DNA from 3 places in the Arthrobacter sp. 9MFCol3.1 genome. Region 2 is predicted to be linked to each of the others. Evidence: riboswitches for the same ligand, from Rfam matches in the RefSeq annotation. Region 2 holds a riboswitch; each other region holds the start of a gene.
The links. Region 2 has a riboswitch for S-adenosylmethionine ahead of C560_RS0112405 (aminotransferase class V-fold PLP-dependent enzyme). Riboswitches for the same ligand answer to the same signal wherever they lie in the genome.
Positions count from the first base shown of each region.

Region 1: another riboswitch for S-adenosylmethionine. It lies ahead of C560_RS0110595 (DUF1737 domain-containing protein); the one in region 2 lies ahead of C560_RS0112405 (aminotransferase class V-fold PLP-dependent enzyme).
Region 3: another riboswitch for S-adenosylmethionine. It lies ahead of C560_RS0107325 (bifunctional o-acetylhomoserine/o-acetylserine sulfhydrylase); the one in region 2 lies ahead of C560_RS0112405 (aminotransferase class V-fold PLP-dependent enzyme).

Region 1 is NZ_JIBJ01000008.1:168,519-172,318, reverse strand. Features, by position in the region: gene C560_RS21575 (hypothetical protein) at 1-293, shown strand, start outside; gene C560_RS0110605 (O-succinylhomoserine sulfhydrylase) at 322-1,530, opposite strand; gene C560_RS0110600 (rhodanese-like domain-containing protein) at 1,531-1,950, opposite strand; gene C560_RS0110595 (DUF1737 domain-containing protein) at 1,947-2,279, opposite strand; SAM riboswitch class IV at 2,292-2,406, opposite strand; gene C560_RS21570 (hypothetical protein) at 2,725-3,690, shown strand; gene C560_RS0110585 (aminodeoxychorismate lyase) at 3,701-3,800, opposite strand, start outside.
Region 2 is NZ_JIBJ01000010.1:137,475-141,274, forward strand. Features, by position in the region: gene C560_RS0112400 (class I SAM-dependent methyltransferase) at 43-819, opposite strand; gene C560_RS0112405 (aminotransferase class V-fold PLP-dependent enzyme) at 900-2,363, opposite strand; SAM riboswitch class IV at 2,398-2,511, opposite strand; gene hisN (histidinol-phosphatase) at 2,589-3,419, opposite strand; gene rsgA (ribosome small subunit-dependent GTPase A) at 3,496-3,800, opposite strand, start outside.
Region 3 is NZ_JIBJ01000006.1:26,479-30,278, forward strand. Features, by position in the region: gene metX (homoserine O-acetyltransferase MetX) at 1-143, opposite strand, end outside; SAM riboswitch class IV at 155-270, opposite strand; gene C560_RS0107325 (bifunctional o-acetylhomoserine/o-acetylserine sulfhydrylase) at 374-1,690, opposite strand; SAM riboswitch class IV at 1,752-1,867, opposite strand; gene C560_RS0107330 (VOC family protein) at 2,050-2,688, shown strand; gene C560_RS0107335 (CPBP family intramembrane glutamic endopeptidase) at 2,873-3,640, opposite strand; gene C560_RS0107340 (histidine phosphatase family protein) at 3,751-3,800, shown strand, end outside.

The DNA of each region.
Region 1 (3,800 bases), on a different contig from region 2:
ATGACTACGGGCTGCTCGCCGCGGCCGCGGACCGGCTGGTCTTGTGGGACTACTTTGGGCTCAACGACGCCGCTCCGTCCTACTCCGCCGAGCTGGCCGCGGCCATGGCGAAGCGGTCCGGCAAGTTCGCGATCTCGGTCGGGATGTGGGCCAAGGAGGGGCGTATCTCCGCCGCGGACCTGGCGGTCGGGCTGGAAGCGGCTGTCTCCGGCGGGGCGGCCGCCGTCGCCGTCACACCATCCAGCATGCTCGACGACGACGCCTGGCGGGCGCTCAAGGCGGCGTGGGCCTGAGCGGCAATAGCCTTAAACTGCTTGAGCCCTAGACCTGCTTGAGTGCCTGGCCGAGGTCGCGGATGAGGTCCTCGACGTCCTCCAGGCCCACCGAAAGCCGGACCACACCGTCGCTGAGCCCGATCGCCGCTCGGCCTTCCGGCCCCATCGCGCGGTGCGTGGTGGTGGCCGGGTGCGTGATGAGCGTCTTGGCGTCGCCGAGGTTGTTGGAGATGTCGATGATCCGCAGCGCGTCCAGGAGTGCGAACGCGGCCTGCTTCGCCGTGCGGCCGGGGGAGGGCTGCAGCTCCAGGGTGAGAACCGTCCCGCCGGCCTTCATCTGCTGCACCGCCAGCCGGTACTGCGGGTGGGACGGCAGCAGCGGGTACTTTACCCAGCCGACCGCAGGCTGTCCCTCGAGCCATTCGGCCAGCCGCAGCGCCGAGGCCGAGGAATGGTTGACGCGTAGGGCCATGGTTTCCAGGCCCTTGGTGAGCACCCAGGCATTGAACGCCGAAAGTGCCGGACCGGTGTGCCGCATGAGCTGTTTGACGGGCCCGTCGATGAAGTCCCTGGTGCCCAGGATGGCCCCGCCCAGGACCCGGCCCTGGCCGTCGATGTGCTTGGTGCCGGAGTAGACCACTACGTCCGCGCCGAGGTCGCCGCAGCGCTGCAGCAGCGGGGTGGCGAAGACGTTGTCTACCACCACCGTGGCACCGGCGGCATGGGCCAGTTTGCTCACGGCGGCGATGTCCACGATTTCCTGCATGGGGTTCGACGGCGACTCGAAGAACACCGCGGTGGTCGGCTCGGACAGCGCGGCTTGCCACTGCTCCAGGTCCGGGCCGTCCACGAAGACCGTCTCGACACCCCAGCGCGGCAGGATCTCGTTGAGGATCACGAAGCACGAGCCGAACAGCGAGCGGGCCGCGACCACCCGGTCCCCGGCCGCCAACAGCGCGCCCAGGGCGGTGAAGACGGCGGACATGCCGGACGCCGTCGCAAAACACGCTTCCGTCCCTTCGAGCAGCCGGAGCCGCTCCTGGAAGGTGGCGACGGAGGGGTTGCCGTAGCGGGAATAGACGAACCGCTCGTCCTCCCCGGTGAAGGCGCGCTCGGCGGCGGCCGCGGACTCGTAGACGAATCCTGAGTTGAGGAAGATCGGCTCGGTGGTTTCCTGGAAGCCGGTGCGGTCAAGGCCGCCGCGGACAGCCTGGGTGTCGGCCGCCCAGCCGGCGGCGTCGGGATTGAAAGTCACTTAAATCTTTCCGAGGTTGGTGGGCAGGCCGCGGTTCTTCCAGCCGTTGACGGTGCGTTCGCCGAAGCGGTCGGTCTCGCCTTCGAAGCCCTCAAGGACGTTATAGGAGGTGAAGCCGGCTGCCGTCGCGGCCGTCGCGGCGGCGATCGACCGGGCACCGGAACGGCAAAGGAACACAAGTTCGACGGCGGTGTCCTCCGGCGCCTGCTGCCTTAGCTGTTCCACGAAGTGCGGGTTCGGCGTGCCGCCGGCGAGGTTCCACTGGATGAAGAGCGGATCGTTGCGGCTTTCGCCCGCGGCCGCGGTGTCCGGGATACCGATGTGGGCCCATTCGCCCTCGGTTCGGACATCCACCAGGATGGCCCCGGCCTCCAGCTTGGCCCATGCCTCATCCGGGCTGAGGTCTCCGGCGTAGCTCATGCGTGGCCCGCGAAGACCCCGTCGGCGCCAAACTCGTCGGCGTCGAGCTCATCAACCGCATTGGCCACGGCGGCGTCCGCACTTGCAATCGCGGCCGGCAGGACCAGCGCCTGCGCCACGATCACGGTGCTTCCGTTGAAGCTGGCGGCGGGGCTTCCGTGCAGCACATAGCCCTCGGCCAGGGCGGCTGACACCCGCTCGCAAAAGGCGCGGTCATCCGCGCCGGTGAACAGGCGGTAGGCCAGCCTTTCCTCGCCGGCGGTTGCCGCGCTGGAGGCTGCGGCCGGGACTGTACTGGTGGCTGTTGTGGGTATTGACGTGTCGGGCACGACGGATCTCCTCTTTCACGCTTGCAGCTCGAATGGTCGATATGCCGAGTATTCACCTGAGGCACCCCGCCGCGAAAGGGAGGGTTGCCGACCGGCCAGTCAGGGCTTGGCACCGGTTCTCATTACTCCCCAAAAACGTAACACCTGCGACGCCGGCCCGCACCGCGGCCGTCGTCATGTTCCGTAACCGGACCGTGGCCGGGGCGAGTAGTGGCGGGCTGCAGTTTCGGGTACAGCCCACTCGTGTCTGCCGGGACGTTTCGCCGTCTACTGGGGGGATTAGGTCCGACGAGTCGGGCGGAGCTGCAGGTGATTCGAGCCATATGTGAATCGAGCAGTCCGTGAATCGACTCGTCTGTCCATCAACAGGCTGTCTGAGAATCGGTGGCTGGAACGGTCGGAGCCGCAGCCGCGGTCCGGCCGGTGACGGCGGAATGGAGCAATCGTGGGCCCGCGCATACTCGTTACCGGGATTACCAGCGCCGCCGGACGGGCCGTCGCGGCCCAGCTCGAAGCCCGGGGCCTCCCGTACCTCGGCTCCGACGCCCGCGCCGACACCCGCGCCGACACCCGCCAGGGCGGGGAGGCCCCCGCCGCCGCGGTCAGGCTCCTGCCGGCAACGAACCCGGACATGATCCTTGACCTGCGCCGGCTGGTGGACCGCGAAGCCATCAACGTCATCATTCCGACCCTCACCGTGGAACTCCCGGTCCTGGCCGCGGCCCGCGCCGGATTCGCCCAGGACGTGCGGATCATCGTGGGTGATCCTGCCGCGGTGGCCCTCGCCAACGATCAGCTGTTCACCACCTGGGCGCTGCAGGCAGCCGGCATTCCGGTGCCCCGGTTCGCGGTTCCGGGCGACCTCGCCGCCGCGCCGGCATCCCTCGCCGGCCTCAGCGGCCCCGTGGTGGTCAAGCCGCGGGTCTTCAAAGGCTCCCATGGTGTGCACCTGCTGGCCGGAACCGCCTCCGTTAGCTGGAAGAACCTGCCGGCGGGGCAACTGGTCCAGGAATTCATCCCGGGCGCCGACTACGTGTGCCTGGTGTTCGGCACCCCGGCACGCAACGCGATGGCCCCGGTGGCGGTGGTCCTCGAGAAGACCAGGACTCCGTATGGACGCGCCGGCAGCGACGAAGTCAGCCGGAGGGTGCCGGCGGATCAGGCCGGGGATGTGCGCAAGCTGGGTCTGGCCGCCGTCCGCACGCTCGGGCTGACCGGGCCGGTCCAGGTCCAGATCCGCCGCCGTACCGACGGAACGCCCGTGGTGCTGGGTGTCTGCGCGACCCTGGGGGAGAACAGCACGTGGGCCCCGGAAATGCTCGACGCCGTGCTGGCAACGTTCACGCTCCCGGCGTTCAACCCAGCCTCGTTCCGCCGGTGCCCGGCAGTGCCCGCGGACGCCCTGGGGTGATCCCGCGCTGCTATTCGATGGTGGCGAAGAGGGCGTTGAGTTCGGCCGTGAGTTGGCGCCGCAGTTCCGGGGTGCCGATTTCCTGGCCGTCGATGTGGTTCACCGGGGCC
Region 2 (3,800 bases):
CGGGGCCTTGCATGCAATCCGGGAATCCGTGGGGAGCGGGCATCAGGCCCGGAATGCCCGCCACGTCTGGGTGAGGTAAGGCAGCCGGAGCACGTCGCCTGGGACGTGCCCCAGGTGCTCGTGCAGGTACCAGTCGAGGTTGGCCATGACCTTGGCCCGGGTGGAGTCCGATGCCGCGAGGTAGTAGCTGCGGGACTTGGTCAGCTCCTGGATGTCCTCCGTGGTGACGGAATCCTCCCACCGCGTCACGTGGCTCTCCAGCCCGGTGAACTCGGGGCCGACAGCGGGGCGGAAGTGTGGTTTGAGGACGTCCCCCGCGTGCATGATCCGGGAGAGGCGGTGCACCCAGGGCACGCTGGTGTCCAGCTGGTTCCAGATCAGGCCCAGCACTCCGTGCGGCCGCAGGATCCGGGCAATCTCGGTGCTGGCCAGGCCAGGATCGCACCAGTGCCACGCCTGGGCGACCGTGACGAGGTCGAAGGATTCCGGCTCGAGACCGGTGTCCTCGGCGCTGCCCCCGATGGCGACGACGTCCGGCAGGGTCCGGCGCAACTGCTCGAGCATGTCGGCGGAGGGGTCCACAGCCACCGTGTCCAGTCCGCGTTCTGCCAGGAGCGCAGTGAACTTCCCGGTGCCGGCGCCAATGTCCGCGGCGTCCTTGGCCCCCGCCGGGACCAGCCAGCCGGCCGACTCCTGCGGATAGCCGGGACGGACGCGTTCATAGTGTTCCCCGCCGTCCTGGAAGCTTTGCCCGAGTTCCTGGCGCCGCCCGCTGTGCAGCTTAGGTCCACTGTGCAGCCTGGGGCCGGCGCTTGCCACGTGCGATCTCCTTCGGAAGGTCCTGCTGGTTTCAGGTACCTTTCGAATTTACCGCACCCGCGCCGGGCCCTGATCCTGCGCTAGTCCAGGGTGCAGGGCGCTGCGCCGGCGGTGCCCGGGGTGTTCGGCGCCCAGTGGGGGTAGCTGCGGGTGTCGTTGGCCGGCACCCAGCGGCCGGCGTCCACCACGTAATCCCAGCCGAGTCCGTTCTGCCGCAGCTGCTGCAGGCCGGCCAGCAGGCGTTCGGCATCCTCCAGCCGCGAGCCCAGCCCGAAGCTGGCCCGCAGGGAGCCGGCGGGCAGGCCGAGCCGCTTGAGCAGCGGGTGGGCGCAGAATCGGCCGTCGCGCAGGCCAATGCCGTGTTCGGCCGACAGGTAGGCGGCCACGAGTCCGGCGTCGAAGCCTTCCACGGAAAAGTTCACGACGCCGATCGTGCCGGGGCCTGCCTGGCCGCCTTCGGGGGAAGAAGCGGAAGGCGAATCGGCAAAGATCCGGTGCACGGTTACTCCGTCGATGCCCTGGAGGCCTTCGACGAGGAAGGACCGGATGGCGTCCTCGTGGGCCTGCCACTGCTCCTGGTCCAGGGCCGCAATGACCTGGGTGGCACGGGCGAGGGCCGCCGCGCCAAGGACGTTCGGCGAGCCGCCCTCGTGCCGGGCAGGTCCCGTGGTCCAGCTGACGGAGTCGAGCCGGGCGTCGCGGACCGCGCCGCCGCCGGCCAGGTGCGGGGTGCCGGCGTCGAGCCAGTCCGTCCGGCCCACCAGCACGCCCGCGCCGAACGGGGCGTACAGCTTGTGCCCAGAGAAGGCGAGGTAGTCGACGCCGTCCGCGGCGATGTTAATCCGCCGGTGCGGGGCCAGCTGCGCGGCGTCGACAGCGATCCTGGCGCCGTATTCGTGTGCCAGCGCGGCCAAGGTCCGGATCGGCAGGATCTCCCCGGTGACGTTGGAAGCGCCGGTGACGGCCAGCAGGCTGACATCGCCGCGCGCCAGCTCCTCGCGCAGGCGGTCCACCGTGGCCGCGAGGGTGGGGGCGGCCACGACGCTGCGGTGCGGGACATTCTGCCAGGGCAGGAGGTTGGCGTGGTGCTCGATGTCGAGGTAGACGACCTCGCCCGCGGGGCGCCCGTCGCGCAGCGGCAGGCAGCCCGCCAGCAGGTTCAGGGAATCGGTGGTGTTGCGGGTGAAGATCACGGAATCGTCCGGCCGGCCGCCCACGAAGTCCCGCACGATGTCCCGGGCGTTCTCGTAGACAGACGTGCTGATCTGCGATGCGTAGCCGGCGCCGCGGTGCACGCTGGCGTAGTACGGCAGGATTTCGTTCAGGTAGGCCGAGACCACGGACAGGGCCGGGGCGGAGGCGCCGTAGTCGAGGTTGGCGTAGCGGGTGTGGCCGCCGGTGATCAGCGGCGCCTGGATTTCCGCCCCGGTAACGGCGGCCAGCGGGCGGGCCGCGAGGGCGAGGCGGCCATCAGCCTGCCCTGCAGACTGTTCTGCGCCGGCGGCATGGAATTCGGGGGCAACGGGGAAAATGGCAGTTGTCATGGGACCTCACTCGAACAGGACCCCACACCGTGGGAATCCGCGCTTGCCGGGTCCGTTCCGGACCGGCCAGGTCGTCACCCGGGGCACCCCACCGCGACTGGAGGGTTGCCGGCCAGCAAACCGGGGTTTAGCGCTGGCACTCGTGACCTGCATCGAGCGTAGGACATCCACGCAGCCCGGGAAAAGGCGGCCGCCGATTGTGAAGCGGATTATTACGGGCGCGGTTCAGTTGTTGGGGTGGGCCGGGAAGAGGTCGTCGAGACCGGGGTTGAGCCGCTTGAGGACTTCCGAGTGCAAGATCGAATTGGTGGCCAGGGCATTGCCGCCGAAGGGTCCGTCCTCGCCCTCGAGCGAGGTGAAGCGGCCGCCGGCCTCGGTCACGATCGGCACCAGGGCGGCCATGTCGTAGAGGTTCAGCTCGGGCTCGCAGGCGATGTCCACGGCACCCTCGGCCACGAGGCAGTAGGACCAGAAGTCACCGTAGGCGCGGGTCCGCCACACTTCCTCGGTCAGGCCCAGGAACTCATCCAGGTTCCCGCGTTCCTTCCAGCCGCCAAGGCTGGAGTAGGACAGCGAGGCGTCCTCGAGATTGGAGACATTGGATACCTTCAACCGTGTGGCGGCGGCGAGCGAGCGGCCCATATAGGCGCCCGCACCCTTGGCGGCCCACCAGCGCTTGCCCAGTGCCGGCGCGCTGACGACGCCGACCACCGGTTCGCCCTCATCGACAAGGGCGATCAGGGTGGCCCAGACCGGGACGCCGCGGACAAAGTTCTTGGTGCCGTCGATCGGGTCGATGATCCACCGGCGGGAACCGTGGCCCGAGCTGCCGAATTCCTCGCCGAGGACCGCGTCCCGCGGACGTGACCGGGAGAGCTGGCCGCGGATGGCCTCTTCCGCGGACTTGTCGGCATCGGTGACGGGTGTGAGGTCGGGCTTCGTCTCGATCCGAAGGTCGAGCGCCTTGAAGCGGCTCATGGTCTGGGAATCGACCGAATCTGCCAGTACATGGGCAAGGCGCAGGTCATCGTTGTAGCTCGAAGCGGGTTGGCTCATGGTTCCAAACTACCGTCAAACCGGGCTGCCGGGCGGGAGGCCGCGGCACGGCGCCGCAGCCCGGTTGCCGGGCCGGCTAGGAGACGGTGCCCAGTTCCTTGGTTTCCTGTGCTTCCATCCGCGGGTCCGTGCCCAGCAGCCGGCGCAGGGACGCGAGCCTCGCCGGTCCCGAGGGCCCCGCGTGCCCGGCCGCCACCCACTTGTCGACGCCGCAGTTGACGGCGGTGGAGTCATGCTTGCAGCCGCGTTCGCAGTCATCGGTGCCCGGTTCCAGGTCCGGGAAGGAACGCAGGATCCGGTCCGGGTCCACGTGGGCCAGGCCGAAGGACCGGATGCCGGGGGTGTCGATGATCCAGCTGCCCGCCGGGGCATCGTTGACCT
Region 3 (3,800 bases), on a different contig from region 2:
GTCTCGTAGGCGAGGACCACATCCGGCAGCAGGACCCCGGATTCGAGCTGCAGATCACCGATCCTGACGGACTGGACGGTCCCGTCCGGGGTCCGGGATGGTTTGGTTTCGGGTACACCCGTGCGGGTGACGGCAATCGTCATGTGAGGACCTATCTTCGCGCTTGCCTGCCGTCAGCTGACCGGCAGGCCAGGTCTTCACCCGGGGCACCCCGCCGCAAAAGGAGGGTTGCCGGCCAGCAAGCCGGGGCTGTCGCTGGCACTCATGACCTGGTACGAGTCTACGAAACACGGTGCGGAAATCACGAAGATTGTGACTTCCATGTGACAGCCCCCTGGCCGGCCGCCCCTTGCGGGGAGGCCGGCCGGGGTGGCTAGGCGGACTTGGCCGCGCGGAATCCGGCGTCGAGGTCCGCGAGGATGTCGTCGATGTGCTCCAGTCCCACCGACAGCCGCACCAGCCCGGGGTTCACGCCGGCGATCGTCTGCTGTTCGGGCGAGAGCTGGCTGTGGGTGGTCGACGCCGGGTGGATCACCAGGGACCGGACATCGCCGATGTTCGCGACGTGCGAGTGCAGTTCGAGGGCATCGACGAACCGCTTGCCTGCCTCCGCTCCCCCGGCGATGTTGAACGCCACGACGGCGCCGGTCCCCTTGGGCCCATACTTGCGGCCGCGCTCGTACCAGGGGCTGGAGGGCAGTCCGGCGTAGGCGACCGATTCGACGTCGTCCCGCCCCTCCAGCCATTGCGCCACCTTGGTGGCGTTGGCCACGTGGCGCTCGACGCGCAGGCTCAGCGTTTCGATGCCCTGGGCGATGAGGAAGGCGTTGAACGGGGACACCGCGGAGCCGAGGTCGCGCAGGAGCTGGACCCGGGCCTTGAGGATGTAGGAAAGGTTCGCGCCCAGTGCGCCGTCGGCGCCGAGGTCGCGGGCGTAGACCAGGCCGTTGTAGGTGGGGTCCGGGGTGTTGAAGCCGGGGAACCGCTCCGGGTCCTTCCCGAAGTCGAAGTTGCCGGAGTCCACGATCACGCCGGCGATTGCGGCGCCGTGCCCGCCGAGGTACTTGGTGGCGGAATGGACCACGATGTCCGCGCCCCACTCGATCGGCCGGATCAGGTAGGGGGTGGAGAGCGTGTTGTCGACCACCAGCGGCACGCCGGCCTCGTGCGCCACGCGGGAGACGCCCTCGATGTCCAGCACGTCCTGGCGGGGGTTGGAGACCACTTCGCCGAAGAACAGCTTGGTGTTGGGCTGGACGGCGTCCCGCCACTGGTCCAGGTTGTCCGGGTCCGCCACGAAGGTCACGGAGATGCCGAACTTCTTCAGCGTGTGGGCGAGCAGGTTGTAGGTTCCGCCGTAGAGGCTGGGGCTGGCCACCACGTGGTCCCCGGCCTCGGCGATATTGAGGATCGCGAACGTCTCGGCGGCCTGGCCGGAGCTGAGCAGCAGGGCCGCGAGGCCGCCTTCCAGGCTGGCCACGCGCTGTTCGACGGCGTCCTGGGTGGGGTTGCCGATCCTCGTGTAGATGGGCGCGAGTTCGGCGAGCGCGAAGCGGTTCGCGGCGCTTTCGGCGCTGGGGAACACGAACGACGTCGTCTGGTAGATGGGCAGGGAACGCGCGCCGGTGGCGCTGTCCGGCTCCTGGCCGGCGTGGATCTGGCGGGTTTCAAAGGACCAGGCGTTGGACATTGATGCTCCTCGAGTCACTGGGCACAGCACCGGCCGGGGCTTTCGGCCCGGACCGGGACAGGCGCCGCGCTTGCCCTCCGGCGGGCGCCGGACGGCCAGGTCTTCACCCGGGGCACCCCACCGCGATACGAGGGTTGCCGGCCAGCAAGCCGGGGCTGTGCGCTGGCACTCATGACCTGGCTTCAGTGTAGGAATGGCGGCGCGGCCCTGGATAGCTTTGTGACGAAGATGAAGACGGCCTCCGTGGCGGCGCGCTGATCGGCGCGTCCCGGGCCGCCCCGATCGGCGCGCCGGGACATCCCACGACGGTAAGGCGAGCCTAAGCTGAGAGGTCCATCACAAAGTGCCAAGATGATGGCATGCGCATGGATCACGTCTCTTACGCCTGTGAACACGATGGCTTGGCAGCCACCACTGAACGTATTGCGTCTGCCCTCGGCGTTGAAGCCGTGAAGGGTGGAGTGCACCCCCGTTTCGGGACACGCAACATGATTATCCCGCTCGCGGGACACAAGTACCTGGAAGTCGTGGAGGTCCTGAACCACCCGGCCTCCGACAAGGCCCCGTTCGGCCAGGCCGTCCGGGCACGCTCCGAGGCCGGCGGCGGCTGGATGGGCTGGTGCGTCGAGGTTGACGACCTGGCCCCGTTCGAGGAGCGGCTCGGCCGCGCCGCCGTCAACGGCAACCGGAAATTTCCCGACGGCCGCGAACTGGTCTGGAAGCAGATCGGCATCCTGGGGCTCATCGCCGACCCCCAGGTGCCCTACATGCTCAAGTGGGAGGGTGACCCGGAGCTGCACCCGTCCAACGCTTACGCGAGCGATGTCAAGATGTCCGCACTGACCATTGCCGGTTCGGCAGCCCGCGTCACGGAGTGGCTGGGCGAACAGGTTGAAAAGCCGCTGGAAGACGTTGCCGTGAACTGGATCGCGCCGCACGGTACTCCCGGCATTCTCTCCGTCACCTTCGAGACCGCCTCCGGAGCGGTCACGATCTAACGCTCCACCTGCCCCACGCTTCGGCCGCCATCTCTTAGGTGCCAACGATGTCACCTAGGAGACGGCGGCCGAGATCATTTAAGGCCGGGCAGGGTGCCGGCCCCTAAACGCAACGCGGGGTCACTTCTGGCCCATCCGGGGGCTCCGGATGGGCCAGAAGTGACCCCGCGTTGCTGTGTGAGGCTCAGCCCAGGCCCACGGCCTTGCCGAACAGGCTGAACCCCACGAACGCCACGGTGTCCAGGATGGCGTGGGCAATCACGAGCGGCATCACCCGTTTGGTCCGCGTGTACACCAGCGCGAAGACGACGCCCATCACCGCGTTGCCGATGAACGGCCCGAACCCCTGGTACAGGTGATAGCTGCCGCGGAGCAGGGCGCTGGCGGCAATGGCTGCCGGCACGCTCCAGCCCAGTTTCCCGAGCCGGTCCAGCAGGTACGCCACCACAATCACTTCCTCGACCACCGCGTGCCGGATCGCGGACAGGACCAGCACCGGCACGGTCCACCAGTACGCGTCCAGGGCGCTGGGGATGATCGCCGTCGTGATCCCCATCGCCCGGCCCGCCGCGTAGAGCCCCAGGGACGGAATGCCGATCAGCGCGGCGAGTCCCAGGCCCTGCAGCAGGTCCTTGCCGGGCCGGGCGAAGTCGAAGCCGATCCTTCGGAACGCCGAGGTCCCGCGCTGACCGGCCGGCCAGTGCTCGGTGAGGAAATAGATCACGAGGGCCACCGGGACCAAGGCGAAGACGATGTCCAGCAACTGGTACGTGAGGTCGAAGTATTCGCGCGCGCTCTGCGAACGGTTCAGGGTGGATGTCCCCTGGGCCAGCGGCGCCGTGGTCATCTTGTCCAGCAGCTGCACCAGGGAGTAGACCGCGGACTGCCCCAGCGACAACCCCAGGACAATCAACACTTCGAACCGCAGCCGACGGCGGGAGGGAACCAACATGGTTCTATCTTGCCTGCACTTGCCGATAGTTTGCTGGTGCCCGCGTGCGGCCGGCCGAACGGGGTTTCGCCTGCGGCGCTTGCTTTTTGGGAGCCCTATGCTTGGGGACTATGAGCGCGCCCCGGAAAATCATCATGATCCGGCACGGCCAGTCTGCCGC